DNA from 2 places in the Marinomonas sp. genome. Region 2 is predicted to be linked to the other one. Evidence: riboswitches for the same ligand, from Rfam matches in the RefSeq annotation. Region 2 holds a riboswitch; the other holds the start of a gene.

Region 1 (11,368 bases), 870 kb from region 2:
CGCTGAACATCTTGCTCGTTTTTCTCTTGATGAATTTGCATAATCTCTTGCCAATCGACATTTTCCACAAAATGGCTAAATTGCCCTTCAATAGCAGGACTTTGTTCTAACAAGCGAATTTTATGACTAGCTCCATCTTTCATGACAAGGCTCCAAGGAAATCCGTCAAAGGACTCGTAGCTTGCGCTTGTACGCGTCTTTCTCCCAAACCGGACTCATACGCCATTCGTCCGGCTTCCACCGCTAGTCGAAAGGCTTTTCCCATGTTTGCAGGCTTTCTCGCCACAGCCATGGCGGTATTCACCAGTACCGCATCTGCGCCGATTTCCATCGCTAATGCAGCATCCGACGGCGCACCAATGCCCGCATCAATAATCACAGGGACAGTGCTTTGCTCAATGATGATTTCTAGAAACGGTCGACTTGCCAACCCCATATTAGAACCAATAGGCGAACCAAGCGGCATCACACACTGACAACCCACTTCTTCTAACCGTTTACAAAGTACAGGATCTGCATGGACATAAGGCATGACCACAAAGCCTTTTTTAATCAGCTCTTCGGCAGCCAATAAAGTTTCCATACCATCTGGCATCAGGTAACGCGGATCGGGGTGGATTTCTAACTTCACCCAATTGGTTTGCAATGCTTCTCTGGCAAGTTCGGCGGCAAAGACCGCTTCTTTCGCGGTACGAGCACCAGAGGTATTGGGCAGCAGTTTTATGGCTTGCTGCTGTAAAGGCTGAAGAATATTGTCCGTCTGGTTTTTTAAATCCATACGACGCAACGATAACGTAACCAGCTCGCTTTCACTGGCCGTTAAAGAATCCATCATGGCGTCGGCACTGGCATACTTTCCCGTACCGGTGAAAAGTCGAGAATGGAATTCGTGTCCTGCGATAAATAAAGACGACATATTAGCCTCCTGCAATAGATTCAAAAATAAACACCTGACTCTGCTCATTCAGCTCGGTACTAGACCACAAACTTTTTGGCACCACCTGCTGATTAATCGCAATAGCAATACCTTGTTCGCTCTTGTCTAATTGAATGAGTAAGTCTTGGAGAGTTTTCCCTGCAAATTCATGAGGCGCATCGTTCAGCATAATTTTCATTGCTCTCCCCCTTTATTTCTTTGAGTGTTCGAGTGCTTTTCAAACAAGCAAATAAGTGATCGTGTCGCGGCTTCTGGATCAGCCGCTTTGGTAATCGCGGTAACCAAAGCAACACTATCAACCCCTGTTTGAGCTACAGCAGGCAAACGCTCGGCATTGATGCCGCCAATCGCTACCGTGGGAAACACGTCTTTTAATAACGTCGCGTAATGGGCAAGTCGAGTTAAGCCTTGCGGCTGGGATGGCATGTCTTTCGTCTGTGTTGGAAAAATATGACCAAAAGCGATATAGCTAGGTTGAATAAATTGAGCCCGAGCAATTTCATAGTAACCATGGGTACTGATGCCGAGTCGCAAACCTGCCGCTTGGATTTTTTCTAAATCCGCCACGTCTAAATCTTCTTGACCGAGATGAACACCATAAGCACCAAAAACGATGGCCTGCTGCCAATAGTCATTGATAAAGACTTGAGCGTCGTATTCTTTTCCTAAGGCAATCGCCTGTTGAATTTTATGTTCTAGATCAGCATCGTCAGGGTCTTTGATGCGCAACTGGGCGATCTTCACTCCTTGTTTGAGCACTAAATCCAGCCAAGCAATAGAATCCACTACGGGATACAAGCCCATTTTATCGAGATTCATCTTGGCAAAAGGTTGGTTAATCGACATGATCGGTTTGTTTGGCGCAACAATCGTCGGCAGGTTTTCAATCTGCAACGGCCAACCGGGGCGACCGAGTGGCCCGGCCCCTTCACCAATTTGTACACCGCTTTTTAATGCGCCAGTTATATAGGCTTTTGCCATGGTCATGGCATCCAAGAGATCGTAACCATGGGCGATAAAGCTAGCCAGCGCTGTCGACAAGGTACAACCCGTGCCGCGGGTATTATGGACAGTGAGTTTTTCGCACGCGAAACCAACAACAGAATTTTGCTCCAGCAACCAATCAATAGATGCCTCTACGTCACTGCAATGACCTCCTTTAAGAAGCCAACAGCTATCAGAAGCCTCAAAGTAAGCTGACATATCCTTTTGCAGACGCTCAATAGCCAGCTCACCAGACAATCCAGTTAGAGCCGTAAATTCCATTAAGTTTGGTGTTATCACATCCACATACGGCAAGATATGATCCAGCAAACTAGCACCCGCATCAGTTTGTTGGAGTTGATTGCCTGACTCACTGCTCGCCGCCATAACAGGATCAAGGACGACCAATACATTCGGAAAATCCGCTTTGATACGCTTTAGCCAAGTCGCGCACGCTTTTACTATCTCGATGGATGGCAACAAGCTAACTTTGATGGCATCTGGCGACACATCATCGAGCAAGGTTTGCCATTGCTGATCAAACATAGCCAAAGAAACAGGTTCAACAGAGCGCACCTCTTTAGAGTTTTGCGCAGTGATGCAAGTAACGATGGTTTGCACGTGACAGTTTAAATCCTGTCCAGTACGCAAATCCGCTTGAAGTCCAGCGTGGGCGGACGAATCCGACCCACCCACGCACCAGACAACAGGAGGTTTTATAGACATAAATCCTCCTTTCACTTACAGCGACTTTTCTTTTGATTTATAGGTGGTTTGCTTGTCTGTGGTCAATTTATCTGTGGTTAACTTATCCGTGGTCAACTTATCTGTAGTTAAGTAGACATCACTGCCTAGCTCACGGAATTGCTCGGACATTTTTTGCATACCCGTTTCCGCTTCACTCACATTCATTGAGTTCGCTTCTAAAGCACTCGTATCGATTTTTTGCGCGTCCTCTAGACCTTTCGCGTAGTCACGGACCTCTTGAGTGATTTTCATTGAACAGAATTTCGGCCCACACATGGAACAGAAATGCGCCACCTTGCCAGAGGCCTGCGGCAATGTTTCATCATGGTAAGAGCGAGCGGTTTCAGGGTCTAACGACAGGTTAAACTGATCCTCCCAACGGAACTCAAAACGCGCTTTAGATAAAGCATTGTCACGAATTTGCGCGCCAGGGTGGCCTTTGGCCAAATCCGCCGCATGGGCTGCAATTTTGTAGGTAATCAAACCTTCTTTAACGTCTTCTTTATTAGGCAAGCCAAGATGCTCTTTTGGTGTCACGTAACACAACATGGCACAGCCATACCAACCTATTTGTGCCGCACCAATGCCAGAAGTAATGTGATCGTAACCTGGCGCGATGTCTTGAGTGAGTGGCCCTAAGGTGTAAAACGGTGCCTCATGACAATGCTTCAGCTGCTCGGTCATGTTCTCTTCAATCAGCTGCATTGGCACGTGTCCAGGGCCTTCAATCATTACCTGTACATCGTATTCCCAAGCAATCTTGGTTAGTTCGCCTAAGGTGCGAAGTTCTGACATTTGCGCTTCGTCATTGGCGTCCATAATGGATCCTGGACGCAAACCATCACCAAGCGACAAAGCCACATCATATTCCGCACATAACTCACAAATATCGCGGAAACGTTCGTACAAGAAGCTTTCTTTGTGATGCGCCAAACACCATTTCGCCATGATAGAACCACCACGAGAAACAATCCCAGTAAGACGTTTCGCCGTCATGGGCACATAACGCAGTAATACGCCCGCATGAATAGTAAAGTAATCCACGCCCTGCTCCGCTTGCTCAATCAAGGTGTCGCGGAACACGTCCCAATTTAGGTTTTCCGCCACACCATCGACTTTTTCTAACGCTTGATAAATCGGTACCGTACCGATTGGCACAGGCGAGTTGCGCAAGATCCATTCGCGTGTTTCGTGAATGTTTTTACCGGTCGATAAATCCATTACCGTGTCTGCACCCCAACGGGTTGACCACACCAATTTTTCTACTTCTTCTTCAATGGAAGATGTGACCGCTGAGTTACCGATATTGGCGTTTACTTTCACTAAGAAGTTACGACCGATGATCATCGGTTCAGATTCAGGGTGATTGATGTTGTTGGGAATGATGGCACGACCTCTTGCCACTTCATCGCGCACGAACTCTGGCGTAATACGTGTTTGTAAGTTAGCGCCAAAGCTTTGCCCTGGATGCTGTTTCAATAACAATTCGCTCTTAATCGCATCAATATTTTGGTTTTCACGCAGTGCGATGTATTCCATTTCTGGTGTGATAATACCTTGGCGAGCGTAATGCATTTGCGTCACACATTTGCCTTGGCGAGCTTTGCGCACTTTAGGTAGCTCTTTAAAGCGCAAGTCATCTAGTGCAGAGTTTTCTAGACGTGACTGAGCAAATTCTGATGACACACTTGGCAATATTTCTGTGTCATCACGCTTTTCAATCCAAGGCGCACGCATTGGCGCTAAACCGCGATACACATCAATGTTTTCTTCTGGGTCTGCATAGGGGCCAGAGCAATCGTAAATATAAATCGCTTCATTGGGTTCGAAAGTCAGGTTGTCAGGATCGGAACCAATAGGCGTATCCGTTAAATTGATTTTACGCATAGGAACGCGAATGGAATCGTCGGTGCCAGTTAAATAAATGCGTTCAGACGCAGGAAAAGGCTTGGCTTGCAATGACTCGATAAAAGACTTCGCTGCTTGGCGAGACTCTTCGCGAGACTGTTTTTTAGATGGGGTTGTTAATTGTGTTGCTAGTTCGTTATTCGTCGACATGAGCACTTCCCTTATTATTAAAATGGAGAATTGCTTGTCTGGGTGCTGTTTTACAGGTAAACACACTACTGGCGTTAATTGCAAAACGTGAACCCTGAATTTTATTAGAAAGGATGCTTTAAAAGAGATGACCGCATCGATTCCATAAAAATCAGGAGTTCATTCGATGCAGAAAAGAAAAATTGAGACTTTCTTGTTTCCTACGCGGGTTTTAACCCGATCAGGTTCTGCGGATCCCGCATTTAATTATGCGATCTCAGCCAAATGGCACTCCGACAAGTAGGGCTGAGTATACTTAGTCTTATCGGAATGTAAACACCCATGTTTTCTATGGGTGTTTACCAAAGACAACAGGCAAAAGTCTATTCGCCTTGCATTTCCAACGCCATTTTATAAAGGTAATTTTTCTTCTCGCCCGTTAACTTAGCTGCCATCGCTGCCGCTTGTTTAACCGGTAAATCTTCTAATAAAATGGTCAAAATACGCTTTGCTTCTAATTCTGCTTCGTTACCGCTTTCTTGCGTAAAACTCAACATAACAACGAATTCACCACGTAACTGGTTGGCATCTGCATCGAACTTGGCAAGGATTTCAGATGCGGTACCCGATAAGAATGTCTCGAATGTTTTCGTTACTTCGCGAGCCAATACAAGCTGAGCATCTTCACCATAAACTTTTTGCACATCCGCAATCGAATCATAAACACGATGCGTGGATTCGTAAAAAACCACAGTACCCGTTTGCTTTTTCCAAGATTCAAATAAGTCACAACGCCCTTTGGATTTAGCAGGTACAAAACCCGCAAAAAAGAACTGATCTGTTGGCAATCCTGATGCGCATAAAGCAGCAATCAAAGCACAAGCACCTGGAATCGGTAGGACTTTATGGCCTTTTTCACGTAATGCATGCACCACATGATAACCTGGATCTGAAATTAACGGCGTGCCCGCATCAGACACTAGAGCGACATTTTTACCTTCGTCTAACAAGCTCGCCACGTAGTCGGCTTTGTCTTTTTCATTGTGGTCATGAATGGAAAATAGCTTCGCTTCAATAGCAAAATGATTAAGTAAACGTCTTGTGTGTCGGGTGTCTTCCGCCGCGATATAGTCTACATCTCGTAAAGTTTGTTCGGCTCTTTTACTGAAATCGTCTAGATTACCAATTGGGGTAGCAACTATGTACAGCGACCCTCTCGCATCATCAGAACTATGTGGTACCATGTTGCCTCTTTTATTTGTCATTTTATAAGCTTATGAGCCTAATTAATTACCGCATCATATCATTAACTCTTTGCACTTTTCTGCTGAGTGCCTGTAATTCCATGAATTTAAATATGGAACAGCCACAAAATAGAGCTCAAGCAATCAATAACGGTTCTCAAGAAAGAACTTTGCCACCAAGCATCTATCATCCAAAGAAAACGACTGATGTTTCCAAAGCGCTGGCCGATTCCTACATATCTGCAAAAAATCTTTATCAACAAGGTGAATACCAACAAACCATTGATATTTTAGAAGATAAGCTTTTAACAACGCCCTCTTCTATTCAGTTCGAAGCCTATTTATTAGCCGCTTTGTCTGCGTCTTACTTAGATAATTCAATTGATTCTATGCATTATCTAGAACAGGCAGATCAACTTATTGCTGCCCGTCATCCAGACAATCAAAACAAACTTAAAGAGACGAAAGCATCTATCCTTGAATACTTTGGCAATTGGCTAGAAGTCGTCGATCTTCGCATGGATTTAACCTACAACCTCCCTCTGAATCAAGGCGAAGAGAATCAAGCAAAACTGTGGATGGCAATCCAAAACCTGACACAGAATGAAGTTGACGAATTATTTCAGCAACAAAAGCCTTTGCTTAACGGCTGGCTGACAATCAGCAGCATCCTAAGAAACCAAACTTTATCCATCGAACAGCAACTTAAAATGTTCAAAAATTGGCAAGCTGAAAACCCAAATCATCCAGCAGCGCTCTCACCACCACAAGATTTTGAGATAATGGCTTCCGTTGAACAGATGGCACCGAAGAAAATCGTTCTGATGTTACCAATGAGCGGAAAACTAGCCCGCGCATCTCAAGCTATTGTTGATGGATTCTTTGCCTCTTTCTATAAACAAAAAGAAGCTAGACCAGAAATTAATGTAGTCAACATAGACGATTACGCGACCATCAATGAAGCCATTGCCGCGGCTAATGAAAAACAACCTGATGTTATTATTGGCCCCTTGCAAAAAAATAACGTTGCCCAAGTAAGCCGCTTAGATTTACCTTATCCGGTTATCGCGCTAAATCAGCTTGATATCAACCAGCACCCTAAAAACCTCTATCATTTTTCCTTAAGCGCTGAAGATGAAATACACGAACTGATCGCTTTTGCTAAACAAGAAGGCGCGACGAAAGCCGCCATTCTTAGCACTCAAGATACATGGGCTTTAAAGCAAAGCGATGAATTCCGTGCCGAAGCGGTCAAAGAAAATGTAACCATCATCTCAAATCAGTCTTACGCGAACACACCGAAAGGCAGACAAGACGCCATTCAGAAATTATTACTGATCAATGAAAGCTATGCTCGCAAAAGATCCATTGAGAAATGGATAGGAACAAGCGTAGACAGCATCGCCAGGTCTCGTGAGGATTTAGATTACGTTTATTACATTGGCAAGCTCAATGATGCTAAACAGATCAGACCGCTTTTAGATTTCTACTTCGCCGACAAGACTCCTATGTTGGCCAGCAGCACTCTAAACGACAGCGCACCAGAAAGATCAACAAAACCAGAAGACATCGAACGCATTCTTTTCACCGAAGTACCTGCTCTTACACCAAACAATAATTCACTTGACGTTTTGCCTAAAAATCAAAATTCAAATATTTTACGCAGACTGCAAGCACTGGGAGCAGATTCGTATTTATTAGCAAATAAATATCAGCTATTCACATTACTTCCTAGCACTAAGATATCTGCAAATACTGGCATTATCACAATGGATGAGAATGGCATATTTCATAAAAGACCTGAGATCATGACTTACCGAAAAGGAAATTTGGTATATGCGACTAACCACCAATTTTTTGAACAGAAGGAAAACGCCGAAAAATAACGGCGAGAAAGCAGAACAAGCTGCCGAAGCTTTTCTACTAAAACAAGGTCTTCGATTTGTAGAAAGAAACTTTTTCTGCCGTATTGGTGAAATCGATTTAATTTTTTTAGATCAAAATACCTATGTCTTTATAGAGGTTCGTTTCCGAGCAAACAGTGCTCATGGCAGTGCCGCTGAAAGCCTCGGGCAATCAAAGCTAAAAAAAGTACGCAACAGCGCGGCTTTATGGCTACAAAAGAATAATAAAGTAAATAATGCAAGTCGCTTCGATGCGATACTATTTGACGAAAAAATAGACTCTCAACATTTAACTTGGCTTAAAGCAGTATTTTAACCACTATGGATTTTCAAGAAGCAATCTACACACAATTTGCCCAGAGTTTTGAAGCACAACAACAAGCTCTGGAAAGTTTACCGCCTTACATTGAACATGCTGCAAAAGTCATTTTTTCAAGCATTGCTTCTGGTGGGAAAGTTATTTGCATAGGCAATAGCACAGGCTCTCATTTGTCCCAGTACTTTAGCACTCTGATGTTGGACAGAATGGACAGAGAGCGTCCCGGCTTACCCGCCATCAATTTGAGCGGTGAAGGCTCTGCGCTACTAGCCATTACCCATAATGATAGTTACCACGACGTCTTTTCCAAGCAAATTACCGCGCTTGGCAATCAAGGCGACATATTGTTTGTCATTGCAAACAGAGGTAACACCTCACCAATAATCCAAGCTATCCAAGCTGCTCATGAGCGCAAAATGAGCATAGTTGCGCTCACCAGCCCAGAAGCTAAGAACGTCTCGTCACTCACCTCACAGGACGATACAGAGATAAAGATCAACCTTCTTGGTACTGCCAGAGTCCATGAATGCCAACTCAGCGTCATTCATATTTTAGTGGATTTACTTGAACGCCAACTGTTTGGCTATGAAGACTAAGCAGATCCAATAAAAACATCGATCATCGAACACAAAAAAGCCGCTTTAGTTTAGAGCGGCTTTTTTTGTTTTTTTCAACAGAGATTTCAAGATTTAATCGCTGCCATTTATTTGACAACTTTTAACTGGAAACCTTTTTTAGGCTCTGGTGTTGTTGGTGGCGTCGGTTCATCTAGAAATTCCTCGGGCGGAAAAACAAAACCATCACCATTTTCTTTCGCGTATAAAGCTAACGTAGCTCGAATCGGCACATAAACCTGCATAGGCTTACCGCTAAAACGCGCCTCAAACGAAACAGCCTCTTTGTCCATGATCAAATGACGTACAGCAGACATACCAATGTTTAGCACTATCTGACCATCTTTAACGAATTCGGTAGGTACCACGACATCTTTCTGCTCAGCATCCACCAATAGATAAGGCGTCATATCATTATCTGCAACCCAAGAATAAGCTGCATTCAATAAATAAGATCTTTTCGGTAACATGTTATCTCCTACCCAATAAATATTTTGTAAAAAAAAGGAGCCATAAGCTCCTCTTTTACTACTTAACCAAACCGAGATAAAGCCTCAGTTTAGTCTAAACGCATTTCTTGCTCTGCTTCAGAAAGGCTTTCTTGGAAAGACTCACGAGCAAAAACCAGATCCATATATTTGTATAATGCTCTTGCCTGATCTTTAGGAATCTCTACACCTAGTATAGGTAAACGCCACAAGATTGGAGCCAAACAACAATCTACGATAGTAAACTCATCACTCATGAAGTAAGGTTTTTCTTCAAAAATCGGAGTAACGTTCAATAACCCTTCACGCAATTCTTTTTGTGCTTTAGCAACAGCTTCTTTGTCTTTACTAGTAAGAATCAAGTCAACCAGCTTCGCCCAATCACGCTGAATACGATACATAAACAAACGACTTTCAGCACGAGCAACAGGATAAACTGGCAGCAACGGTGGATGTGGAAAACGCTCATCCAAATATTCCATCATGACATTTGGCTCATAAAGAACCAAGTCGCGATCGACTAAAGCTGGTAATTCATTGTATGGATTAACATCCGCCAACTCGTCTGGCTTGTTAAACGGGTCTACATCTATGATGTCCACTGTGACGGCTTTCTCAGCCAGTACAATACGAACTCGATGGCTGTAATGATCCTCTCCATCAGAGAAGAACGTCATTGAGGAGCGCTTTGCAATAACACCCATGTCTAACCCCTATATTGAAAACATCTACGTCCCCTTCAAAGGAGGGAACAAACTATATTATGATGACGAAGTAACAAAATTATTACACGATATCGCCAACACAGAAAATCTTTCATGGAATATTTACTTACGTACCTTTTATAAAACAAGGCTTTAACTTAATACTATGCAGAGACACATTTCAAACCTAGACATCAAGCAACACGCAGCAAACTAAAAACAAACTTATGAACCATGAATTTCAAAGCCCAGCTATTCTAACATTATTTTCAAACAATTTTTCTTAGAAAAATCATTTTGTTGCAAGAATACTACAACTGACTTTATTTCAAGCAAAAAAAACGCTTGGCGAAAACACCAAGCGTTTTGATAATAATTCCAAAGCGAAAATTAACGCTTAGAGAACTGAGGACGACGACGTGCTTTGCGTAGACCAACTTTCTTACGTTCAACTTCACGAGAGTCGCGTGTAACGAATCCTGCAGAACGTAGAGTACGACGTAGAGTCTCGTCATATTGCATCAATGCGCGCGTGATACCGTGACGGATCGCACCAGCTTGACCAGAGATACCACCACCTTTAACAGTGATGTAAACGTCAAATTTTTCAGTAGCACCAACAAGTTCAAGAGGTTGACGAACAACCATCTGAGCCGTTTCACGACCGAAGTACTGAGAAAGAGTACGGTTGTTGATAACTAGGTTACCAGAACCCGCTTTAAGGAACACACGAGCGGTAGACGTTTTACGACGACCTGTACCGTAGTATTGAGTAGCTGACATAATGATCTTCCGTATTAAATGTTAAGGGCTTGAGGCTGTTGAGCAGCATGTGGATGCTCAGTACCAGCGTACACTTTCATTTTCTTGTGCATTGCACGGCCCAAAGGACCTTTTGGCAACATACCTTTTACGGCGATTTCAAGAACACGCTCAGGAGCGTGATCAATCAACTTCTCGAAATTCATAGAACGCAAGCCGCCTGGATAACCAGTATGGCGGTAATATTGTTTAGCAGCTGCTTTGTTACCTGTAACGTGAATTTTCTCAGCGTTAACAACAACGATGTAATCGCCAGTATCAACGTGCGGAGTGTATTCAGCTTTATGCTTGCCACGTAGACGACGAGCAATTTCAGTAGCCAAGCGGCCTAGAGTTTTGCCTTCAGCATCAACCACGAACCAGTCGCGGCGAACTTCAGCAGGTTTAGCTGTAAAAGTTTTCATCAAAAAACCCTTTCAATACGCGTGTTCAATGACACGCTATACCTATTATTATTGGTTGGCCAAATACTAGATATTTGATCAACGTACACTTACCTTTAAAAAGGCGAGCGAAGTATACACCAACCCAATGAAATATAAAAGTCGAAATACACTTAAGGACGGTG
Region 2 (11,368 bases):
AGAATCTTTAATGGAATAGCTGGTTACCGCCAACAAACTCACATCTTGACGAGTCACCGGAGCAATACGATATACGACGACCGCAAACAGAGTACATATAGCCACTTGCAGCAAAGCTAAAAAGCTAGCTTTATTCAGATCAAAATCAAATCGCAACGCCTGATAAATCGCTACTTCCAAGGTGCTAAATTTTGGCCCTCCACCTAAACTGAGCACCACAGCAAAGCTCGAAAAGCACAACATAAAAATCAGTACAAAGGCACCCGGTAGAACTTTTTTTACATAATGCCATTCGATTAGACAAAAGGCAGCCCAGCGAGTAAAACCAAGTTGCGAAGCCTGACGCCACTGCCCAGAGGGAATCAAGTCATACCCTTGTAACAAAAGTCGAACGGCTAATGGCATATTAAAAAACACATGGGCAAGCAAGATACCCACCAAACCATACAAGGGAATTTGCACGCCAAATAATTGGTTCAGCCATCCGGTACGACCATAGACAACGACCAAACCCAAAATCGCTACAATAGTCGGCACGACCATAGACACAGAAAACAATTGCAACAAAGCGGCTCACCCATAAAACTGACGATGGACAAGACAAGAAGCAACAGGAAGAGCAATCAGCAAACTTATACCGCTACTTAACAGCGCTTGCCACAAAGAAAAGCGCACGACACGCCATAAATAAGGCTGCTGTATATAGCCAAGCCAAGAGTGTAATTCACCATAACGCAAAAGAGCCGCCAAACTGGCAGCTCCCATTAACAAGAAAAAACCGACACCCAAAAGTGCCGGCAATAACCTTCTGGCCGTTCGATAAGAAAACAATTTAACGTCTGTTATCGAGTCGTGGCATTTAACCACTCGTCAACCCAAGCTTTACGATGTTGCACCACGTCTTTAGCTGGCAAAACCAAATTCTTAGCAGGCATTAAAGCACTATCAAAAGCCGCCGGTAATTTTTCATCTAACTTAACCACTGGCAACATCCAATTTCCCGTTGCAACCGTCGATTGGAACCCCCGCTGCAAGATAAACTGCATAAAACGCTTAGCCAAAGCTGGATGCGGTGCATCCTTCATCATCGCCGCTACTTCAATTTGTGGATAAAGCCCTTCACTTGCCATAATCGCCTGATACTTATTCTCCCCTTCTACAACAACATGGTAAGCAGGAGACGTGGTATAACTAAGCACCACATCTGCTTCGCCTTTCAAAAATAAACTATAAGCATCGGACCAGCTTTTCGTTACGGTCACCGTATGGCTAGCCAAACGCTCCCATGCATCAGCAGCGTTATCACCATAAACCGACTTCATCCATAACAACAAACCAAGCCCTGGCGTACTGGTTCTCGGATCTTGATAAATAACACGAAGGTTTTGATCACCGACAATGTCTTTTAAGCCTTTTGGCGGATTCTTCAAGGTCTCGGAATTATAAACAAAAGAAAAATGACCTTGATCAAATGGCACAAACATCTTGTCTGTCCAACCGCCCGCAATCGTGACATTCGAAGTATCTACCGAATGCTCAGCAAGCAAACCTGTCTGTTTTGCGGCTTCCATTAGATTTAGGTCTAACCCCAAAAGTACATCAGCTTGTGACGATTTACCTTCTAGCTGCGCACGAGACAAAATACCAACCGAAGAGTCCAACGCAACAAAATTCACCTCACAATCGCACTCTTGTTCAAAGTTGGCTTTTATCTTAGGACCGGGCCCCCAATCAGAGGCAAATGAATCGTAGGTATAAACATTGAGAGTGTCTTTTGCTAACGCAACAGGGGAAAGCGCTAAACCAAAACTAACCATTGAGGCAGTAAATAAGGTTGTTAACGAAAATATGTTCAAAATGTGTCGCTCCTAAATAACGTGAGCGGCGTACAGGGGAAATGGCAAGTGGCAATTTTGGGGATTACGATTTAGCTATAATCTGACTTGCTATCTCGATTCCTACGCCAGCATGATCTGGATCAGGTTCGGTGGGTTAGCAGACAATCCGCTTCTCAGCTTTAACATTTACTAAATGCTAAAGCACCCCATGAGATAATGAGCGTTTATTGTAAAGAGTCGATCAACGGAAGTCCATTTCAGCAAGTACTCTTGTAACAGCACCTTGGTTTTTTTCTGCGAAACGCAACGCCGTTTGACCAAGACGGAAACGCTGAGACGATTGCCCAGCAAGATCCAAAACCACTTTTTCCAATTGCGCTTCATCCTGACAACGAATGGCGCCATTAACCTGCAAAAGTTGCTCGGTAATATCCATAAAATTAAAGGTGTAAGGACCAATCAAAATTGTTTTGCCAAGCAACGCTGGCTCAATAGGATTATGACCACCACGTTTAATCAAGCTACCACCCACAAAAGCCATATCAGATGCTTGATAGTAATACATCAACTCTCCCATAGAGTCGCCTATAACCACATCAAAATTAGTCCATTGATCTAATGGCGTTTGACTACGAAGCCCCACTCGCTCAAAAGACTGCAAAGCCAATGCTTGTACAGCTTCAAAGCGCTCAGGATGACGGGGAACCAATATCAACAAAGCATCAGGGTATTTTTGTTGTAACACCTTATGAATGCGCAAGAGCATTTCATCTTCGCCTTGATGTGTGCTTCCACCCACCCAGACAAACCGAGAGCCTAGCTGTCCACGCCAGTTAGCTTCGAAAACCTCTGACGGCACAGCAAGATCGAATTTGATGCTTCCAGCCACCAATACCTTTTTTGCGCCCAGTGCCTCAAAGCGTGCTGCATCAGCTTGCGCATGAGCCAAAAAACAGTCAGGCAACGCAAACAACGGACGCGAAATAATCGAAAACTTCTGATAACGCTGGAAAGAGCGTTCACTCAAACGAGCATTCACTACATCTACACGTAATCCTCGTTGCTTAGTCAGTTGCAACAAGTTAGGCCAGAGTTCGGTTTCAACAACCAATAAGTGCTTGCAAGTAAGCTTTTTAAGCGCCCGTTTAACGCTTGAGCGCCAATCCATTGGCAAATATCTATGCTCTGCAAAAGGAAAAGTTTTTACCACTTGCTCAGCGCCAGTCGGCGTCATTGTGGTAATTAACAATCGCTGTGTAGGGCATTTTTCGCGCCACTGAAGCACTAACGGACGTACAGCAAGCACTTCGCCCACAGACGCACAATGAATCCACAAATCTGCTTCAACAGATGGCCAAAAGCCAAACGCTTCTTGCGCACGATAATGTTGATACGTTTTCTTAAAACGCCGGATTTTAAATAAAATTACCGGCGTAAATAAAACAAATAAAGAACGGTACAACCACATAATTAAGTAGTCGTCTCAGTAAATTGCTGGTTATGAAGCTGCGCATAAGCGCCATTCAAGGCTAACAACTCGCTATGTGAACCTCGCTCAATAATCTCACCATGATCCACCACCGCAATGATGTCGGCATTTTCAATAGTCGATAATCGATGGGCAATAGCAATAGTTGTACGATTTTCCATTAGGTTGTCTAAAGCAGACTGAATCGCTCGTTCCGATTCTGTGTCTAACGCTGAGGTCGCTTCATCTAAAATTAAGATAGGTGCATTTTTCAAAATAGCTCGTGCAATGGCGATACGCTGACGCTGACCACCAGACAACAGCACGCCATTTTCTCCAACCATGGTGTCTAAACCCTGACCAAGTTCTTGAATAAAGCCCCAAGCATTAGCCGCTTTAGCGGCTTCAATAACTTCTTCATCACTTGCTGTACGCAAATAACCATAAGCGATATTTTCACGAATCGTGCCGTTAAACAGCACAACTTGTTGATTGACCAAGGCAATATTAGAACGAAGTTCGGTCAATTTATAATCATCAATAGAAATACCATCGATACTCAAAGCACCTTTATTAATATCGTAAAAACGCGGAATCAAATTCGCCATAGTCGATTTACCACTGCCAGAGCGACCCACTAAAGCCAATGTTTTTCCCGCTGGCAAGGATAAGTTAATATTGTTCAAAGCGTATTTTTCAGATCTAGGATATTTGAATGACATAGAATCCCATTCAATATTTCCTTTAAAGCGAGTCGCAGACTTCTCGCCTTTATCAACCTCCTCTTGCAAATCTAAGAAGTCAAAAATGCTGTAAGAAGCGGCAATACCTTTTTGCAAGATGCTGTTTACTTCAGTTAGCTGACGAATAGGTTTTCCCAACATACCGGCGGCAGTCAAAAAGGCAATAAAGTCACCAGGAGACATATGTGAGCTAATTGAAGGGCTTAAAGCAAACCAAATCAAAACCGCCATCATTATGGCTAGAATAAACTGAACGATAGGCACGTTAAGTGATCTAGTCATTTCCATTTTTAGTTGAGAACGACGATTTTCACTAGCGGCGTCACGAAAACGAGCTATTTCATATTGACTACCGCCAAATATCTTAACGACTTCATGACCTTTGATGGCTTCTGATGCCACATCCGTCACGCCGCCCATCGCATCTTGAATTCGAGTGCTTAATTTACGAAAACGCTTAGACGCGTAAGAGACTAATAGGCCAATTAAAGGAACAACCAGCAGGAACAACAAAGACAATCGCCAGTTCATATAAATCATATAACCCAATAAACCAATAACCGTTAAACCTTCACGCAATAATACGCGAATTGCTTGGGTTATAGAGCCGATTACCTGCTCGGTATCATAGGTTAACTTGGCAAGTAAACGCCCTGTAGGAACAGAGTGATAATAGCTGGAAGGCAAAAGCACCAGCTTATCAAACATGCTGGTACGCAAATCAAACACCACATTGTTCGCCACTTTCGCCATAAAATAGTTGCCTAAGAAAGTACCAATACCTCTAGCGATAAAAATACCCAAAATAGCCAAGGGAATTAATAGGCGACTATCTGTAATACTTCCTACCGATACGGTGTCTACAATATGCTTTAACAATGCCGCTAAAGCCGGCTCCATCGCAGCATATATAACGTATCCAATGACACTTAAAAGCAAATACAACCAAGAGGAGCGTACGTATCCTAATAAGCGAAAGTACACTTGCATCCCAGTAGGAGACGCTTTTGGAGTAGTGCTATCGACTTCAATACTGTCTTTATCTTGCATTTATAAATTCGCTTTTTCGATAATAGCAGTGGTCGAATAGCCATCAACAAATGTCAATACTTTCACTTCACCACCATGAGCCAAAACATGATCGGCACCAACGATTGTTTCTATGGTGTAATCCCCACCTTTAACCAAAACATCCGGCGTTAAAAATTCAATAATTTCTTTTGGCGTATCTTCATCAAACCAAGTCACCCAATCAATCGCCCCCACACCTTCAAGCACAGACATGCGATGAACTAAGTTATTAATCGGACGTTTTTCACCTTTGAGGCGTTTAACTGATGCATCGGTATTAACAGCTACAATCAAACGATCTCCTAGCGCTTTCGCCTGCTTCATATAAGCAATATGACCGGGATGAAGAATATCAAAACAACCGTTAGTGAAGACGATTTTTTCACCATTCATTTGCGCCAGTTTAATTTGTTCAAGCAAATCATCCGGCGAAAGCACGCCAAAATTCGTACTGTGCGAACGTTGGAACATAATCGCTTCAAGCCGTTCAGCACTGATGGATGCCGTACCTAATTTTCCAACCACATAGCCAGCCGCTTGATTCGCGTATTCAACCGCATCAATAAAACGCTTGCTGGTCACATAAATAGCAGTGAGAACAGCTACAACGGTATCACCAGCACCAGTCACATCAAACACTTCTTTTGCCGCGGTAGCGAGTGAGAAAGGAGGTTTATCATCACTCAATAAAATCAAACCATCTTCACCACGAGTAACCAACAATGCCTTCCAACCGAATTGCTCTCGAAGGGCCTTTGCTTTCTCTTCCAATTCTTTCGTTGAACGACATTTACCCACAATCGTTTCAAACTCAAGAAGATTAGGCTTAACAAGCGTTGCCCCTTGATAAATCGAGAAATCATTGCCTTTGGGATCGACAAAGCTTGGCACGTTCGCTGCGTTGGATAGCTTTATCAGAGACTGAACGTCGGCTAGACAACCTTTTGCATAATCAGAAAAAATAACGGCGTCCGAATCTGGCAAACACTCTTCGACGACTTTTGCCAATGCCTCATTCTGAGAAAGACTGTCTTCGCGCTCTTCGAAGTCTAAACGAATCAGTTGTTGATGACGGCTCATCACGCGTAATTTAGTGATAGTTGGGAGTGTTTCAGAACGTACAAATCGACAAGTAACACCAACCTCTTCTAGGCAACGGGCCAATATATCGGCATTTTCATCGTTACCAACCACACCAACAAGCGTGACAGGCACACCTAATTTGGCTAAGCCAAGCGCGACGTTTGCGGCGCCGCCAGGACGGTCTTCAATTGCAGAAACTTTTACCACTTGAACCGGAGCTTCAGGAGAAATACGAGAGGTGCCACCATGCCAGTAGCGATCTAACATCACATCCCCAACAACAAGGATATGTTTATCTTTAAAATTCAAATACGAAGAGTTCATAGGCACATAATAATCGATTTTTAGAGTCGCTCATCTTATCATACTCCCTCGCCAAGTTGGACATACCTAAAACATACGAAATAAGGCTTTTATACAATGCTGAATTCCGCTCTATTATCTAGCCAATCGTTCTTATTTAATGAACTTTTAAACAATTGGTCTCGTTATGGTATCAACAAGGAAAAAGGTTACAGCTACGAAAGTATGAATCATGACTGGACAAGCAATAATGTTGGTCGTGTTCGTTTATTAACTCAATGCCGTCAGTTATATACTTTTAGCCATGCTTGCCAAATAAAGAACACGCCAGAATGGCAGGCCATGCTAACCCCGCTTTTCGACTTCATCACTTCTCATTATTATATCGATGAGCGCTGGATTTTCTCATTAAATGACGACCTTTCGATAAAAGACACACAATCAGATGCGTATGCTCTTGCCTTTATACTGCTTTCTTTTAGCCATTATTACAGGGCAACAAAGGATGATCGCGCTCTTTCTTATATGAAAAAAACGCATCTTTTTTTATTAGAGAAGATGCAAGCACAATCAGGCGGCTTCTATGAATCCTATCCGGTTGATAGCACACAAATCCGCCGCCAGAACCCACATATGCATTTACTAGAAGGCTATGTTGCCGCTTTTGAAACAACGCAAGATAAAGACTACAAAGAAGCCATTCAATCGTTGCTTTCTCTGGCTCTTGAGCACTTTTATCACAAGGATACTAAAACACTGCGTGAATTCTTCAGCACCGACTGGAGCCTAGATGCTAAAACAGGCCACCAAGTAGAACCTGGGCATCATTTCGAGTGGGTCTGGTTACTTTATCAAGCGAATAAAATACTCCCAAATTCTGATTATACAGATTTGGCCCAGAACTTATGGCGAGTCGCTGCACGTCACGGCCTTGCAGAAAATGGTGGTATCTACAACCAAATTGACGGCAATACTTATCAGCCTCTTGATCAAGAAAAACGTATCTGGCCGATCACCGAATATCTAAAAGCAATCACAGTCATGCCGATTGGAAAAGAGGAAAAGATAGATCGCTTAGAAAAAGCAATCAATTATGCTCAGCAACACTATTTCTTACCGAATGGTCGTTGGAATGAGTATCTTAACGAAGACAATACTCCAAAAGACTTCCCGCTTCCCGGCACTAGCAGCTATCATATTTTTCTCGGCTTAACAGAAGTGATAGCATGGGCCAAATCATACAACGGTTTTCAGGATTCTTTTTAGGTTTAACTTGTGACTCAGAAGTAAACTTAGTAGAGACAAACACTCGATTCTAGGACAAATGTATTATGTATATAGTAACTGGCGGTGCCGGATTCATTGGCAGCAATATCATCAAGGCATTAAACAATAAAGGCATTAAAAATATCCTTTTGGTTGATGACCTAACAGACGGAAAGAAATGCCTAAATCTATCTGATCTTGATATTGCAGATTATATGGACATGTACGACTTCTTAGACGCTATCAAGAATGACACATTAGGCATTAATCCCATTGCGGTTTTCCATGAAGGAGCTTGCTCAGCGACCACAGAATGGAACGGTAAATACGTCATGGACGTAAATTATCAATACTCAAAAGCGGTATTAGATTATTGCTTGAAGCATGATGCAGCATTTTCTTATGCATCTTCCGCCTCTGTTTATGGTTCAGGCCCTATTTTCCAAGAATCTCGCGAGAACGAGAAACCGCTTAACATGTACGCGTATTCCAAGTTTCAGTTCGACCAATACATTCGTGCTATTTTGCCTAAAGCGAAAAGCCAAATTGTTGGTTTCCGCTATTTCAACGTATATGGGCCTCGTGAACAGCATAAAGGCAGCATGGCTAGCGTTGCTTTTCATCTTCGCAACCAAGTACTTGCTGGAGAGAATCCAAAACTTTTTGGTGCCTACGATGGTTACGAAGCAGGCGGTCAAAGCCGTGATTTCATTTATGTTGAAGATTTAGTTAATACCAAACTTTGGTTCCTCGAAAACCCAGATAAGTCAGGTATTTTCAATTTAGGTACTGGTAAAGCCGAGCCTTTCCGTACTATTGCGGAAACTGTCATTGCTCACTACAAAAAAGGTGAGATCGAATACATTCCATTCCCAGAGCACCTAAAAGGCGCTTACCAAAGTTTCACTCAAGCTGACATCACCAAACTTCGTGAAGCTGGCTACGAAGGAAGTTTCCGTGGATTAGCGCAAGGCGTTCAAGATTATTTAGGTTGGCTCGATACAAATGGCTAAATATTTAATTGTTGGCCCATCTTGGGTTGGCGACATGGTCATGGCGCAAAGCCTCTTTATTACGCTCAAGCAGCGTGATAAAGAGGCGATTATCGATGTTATCGGCCCTAACTGGTCTTTGCCTATTTTGGCTCGAATGCCAGAAGTACGGAATGCAATCACCTTACCTACCGGCCATGGAGAATGGGGAATAAGTACCCGCCGTAAGCTAGGACGCTCCCTTCGCTCAGAACATTATGATCAAGCCATTGTTATGCCTCGTTCATGGAAGTCAGCACTGGTTCCTTTCTTTGCCAATATTCCTCACAGAGTCGGCTTTAAGGGCGAACAACGCTATATCCTGTTAAATGAACGACGCAAGTTGGATAAAAGTATTTTAAACCAAACCGTAAAACGCTTTACGTCTCTAGGGCTACCTAGCGAATTGGCTTATCCTCCAATTGAGATACCTTCTCCAGCATTGCGTGTTGACCCAGTCAATCAAAAACACCTTTATGAGCAACATAATTTATCTGATAGACCCGCAATCGCTCTTATGGCTGGCGCAGAATTTGGCCCGTCCAAGCAATGGCCTATCGCTTATTTCCATGAATTAGCCAAAAGCGCTGTTGAGGCGGGCTACCAAATCTGGATATTAGGTGGGCCAAAAGACCAAACTGATGGTGACAAAATTGTGCAAGGACTGGGTGAATTTGCCATAAATCTATGTGGAAAGACTCAATTAGTAGACGCCATTGACTTACTTTCTGCGGCTGAAAAGGTTGTTAGTAATGATTCTGGACTAATGCACATTGCCGCTGCCGTTGGAACGGAAGTTCACGGCATTTACGGCTCAACCAGTGAGTTATTTACACCACCATTGACTGAAAACAAGACCATTCATAATCTCCACCTTGAATGCTCTCCTTGCTTTAAACGCAACTGTCCCCTTGGGCATACTAACTGCCAAAAACAATTGCTTCCAGAAAGGCTAATTAACGCTTTAAACCTGTCTTCTTCGGAACCTAATCTATGACGAGCCAACCACAAAAAGCGACCTTGTCTGCTGCGCTCATTGTTAAAAACGAGTCTAAAAACTTAGAAGCATGCTTGAGCAGTTTAGCTGGCTGGGTCGACGATATCGTGATTCTTGATTCAGGCAGTAATGACAACACTCAAGAAATTGCAGAAAAATACACAAAACATTTTTATGTAAAGTCAGACTGGCAAGGTTTTGGGCTACAAAGACAAGCCGCTCAAGAATATGTCACCACAGACTATGTGTTCTGGGTTGACGCTGACGAGGTCGTTACGGAAGAATTGAAAAGCAGTATTTTAGATGCTGTGTCTCAGAATAAAGACAAAACAGCCTACAACATTAATCGAAAAAGTTGGGTATTCGGACGCTTTATTGAACATTCTGGCTGGTATCCAGATCGCGTGACTAGGCTTTATAAAGTGAACGAAGGAAATTATTCGGACGATCTAGTACACGAAAAAGTGCTTCTAGCGAAAGATGTCACACTTGAATCATTAAAGGGCGATTTAACACATTATACCTACGATGATCTTCATCACTACCTAGTCAAATCAGCGTCTTATGCAAAATTATCAGCAGATCAAAAAGAAAAACGCGGCAAAAAAACATCCCTTAGCAATGCTTCACTACACGCATTCGCCTGCTTCGTAAAAATGTATGTAATAAAACGTGGATTTCTCGATGGTAAGCAAGGGTTTCTACTTGCCGTATTATCGGCGCACTCCACTTTTGTGAAATACGCCGATCTTTGGATTCGCTCGCAAGCTAAGCGCCCCGACTAATTATCAGCAAGTTTTATAAATTTCTAACAAGGTATCAACGTGCTTTTTCTGATCAAAGAATTCGCAAGCACGTTTTCTCGCCATATTCGACAAACGATCTCTTTCATCACTACTAGAACTCAGATTGTCTATCGCATTGGCAAAAGCTTGGGGATCAAAGGGATCCACAACAACCCCCGTGTCTTCTAAAAGCTCAGGAATCGCGCCATGGCTGGAACCAACAATGGCTTTTCTTGCTGCCATGGCTTCAATGACTGTCAATCCGAATGCTTCATTGTGTGAAGGAATCACCACGACATCAACGGTCTTCAACAAGATGTCAGGCTTATTGGTGAAGCCATAAAACGTCACTTTATTCTGTAAATCGTTTTCAGTAACGTAAGACTGAAGCATCTGCACATATTCTGTAGAACCACCCGTTTCAGCAGTCAGTCCACCAACTATAATGAGATGCGCTTGACCTAGCGTTAGTTGTTTAAAGGCTTTCAATAATTCTAGATGCCCTTTGCCATTTGACAGGCGACCAACAATACCAATTAAAATAGTATCCGAAGGCAATGACAACTCAGCCTTTAAATCAAGCTCAATGTCTTCAACTTCGGTGATGTCTGTTCCGTACCACAATCTCTTTATTTTACTTTCTGGCATAGGAAGCGCTTTAACATTTCTAGCACGAGTGAAGTTACTAATTGATATAACCAAATCCACATTTCGGTAAATAAAACGATGGTAAAAATCTCTTTTTGATCGCTTTGCCCCCATGTGATCAGTATAAAGCAATTT

The links. A riboswitch is a leader RNA that binds a small molecule or an ion and turns the genes downstream of it on or off. The one in region 2 is predicted to bind thiamine pyrophosphate.
Region 1: another riboswitch for thiamine pyrophosphate. It lies ahead of thiC (phosphomethylpyrimidine synthase ThiC); the one in region 2 lies ahead of thiB (thiamine ABC transporter substrate binding subunit).

The regions. Positions count from the first base shown of each region.
Region 1 is NZ_OZ245329.1:3,094,789-3,106,156, forward strand. Features, by position in the region: gene thiH (2-iminoacetate synthase ThiH) at 1-143, opposite strand, end outside; gene ACO05V_RS14700 (thiazole synthase) at 140-916, opposite strand; gene thiS (sulfur carrier protein ThiS) at 918-1,115, opposite strand; gene thiE (thiamine phosphate synthase) at 1,112-2,647, opposite strand; gene thiC (phosphomethylpyrimidine synthase ThiC) at 2,663-4,726, opposite strand; TPP riboswitch at 4,907-5,011, opposite strand; gene rsmI (16S rRNA (cytidine(1402)-2'-O)-methyltransferase) at 5,089-5,949, opposite strand; gene ACO05V_RS14725 (penicillin-binding protein activator) at 6,063-7,835, shown strand; gene ACO05V_RS14730 (YraN family protein) at 7,786-8,169, shown strand; gene ACO05V_RS14735 (SIS domain-containing protein) at 8,175-8,768, shown strand; gene ACO05V_RS14740 (ClpXP protease specificity-enhancing factor) at 8,876-9,256, opposite strand; gene ACO05V_RS14745 (glutathione S-transferase N-terminal domain-containing protein) at 9,346-9,978, opposite strand; gene rpsI (30S ribosomal protein S9) at 10,369-10,761, opposite strand; gene rplM (50S ribosomal protein L13) at 10,776-11,204, opposite strand; gene zapE (cell division protein ZapE) at 11,357-11,368, opposite strand, start outside.
Region 2 is NZ_OZ245329.1:3,969,364-3,980,731, forward strand. Features, by position in the region: gene ACO05V_RS19020 (ABC transporter permease subunit) at 1-567, opposite strand, end outside; gene ACO05V_RS19025 (hypothetical protein) at 574-801, opposite strand; gene thiB (thiamine ABC transporter substrate binding subunit) at 843-1,856, opposite strand; TPP riboswitch at 1,938-2,057, opposite strand; gene ACO05V_RS19035 (3-deoxy-D-manno-octulosonic acid transferase) at 2,080-3,306, opposite strand; gene msbA (lipid A export permease/ATP-binding protein MsbA) at 3,309-5,099, opposite strand; gene hldE (bifunctional D-glycero-beta-D-manno-heptose-7-phosphate kinase/D-glycero-beta-D-manno-heptose 1-phosphate adenylyltransferase HldE) at 5,100-6,527, opposite strand; gene ACO05V_RS19050 (AGE family epimerase/isomerase) at 6,624-7,772, shown strand; gene rfaD (ADP-glyceromanno-heptose 6-epimerase) at 7,838-8,785, shown strand; gene waaF (lipopolysaccharide heptosyltransferase II) at 8,778-9,800, shown strand; gene ACO05V_RS19065 (glycosyltransferase family 2 protein) at 9,797-10,585, shown strand; gene ACO05V_RS19070 (glycosyltransferase family 4 protein) at 10,589-11,368, opposite strand, start outside.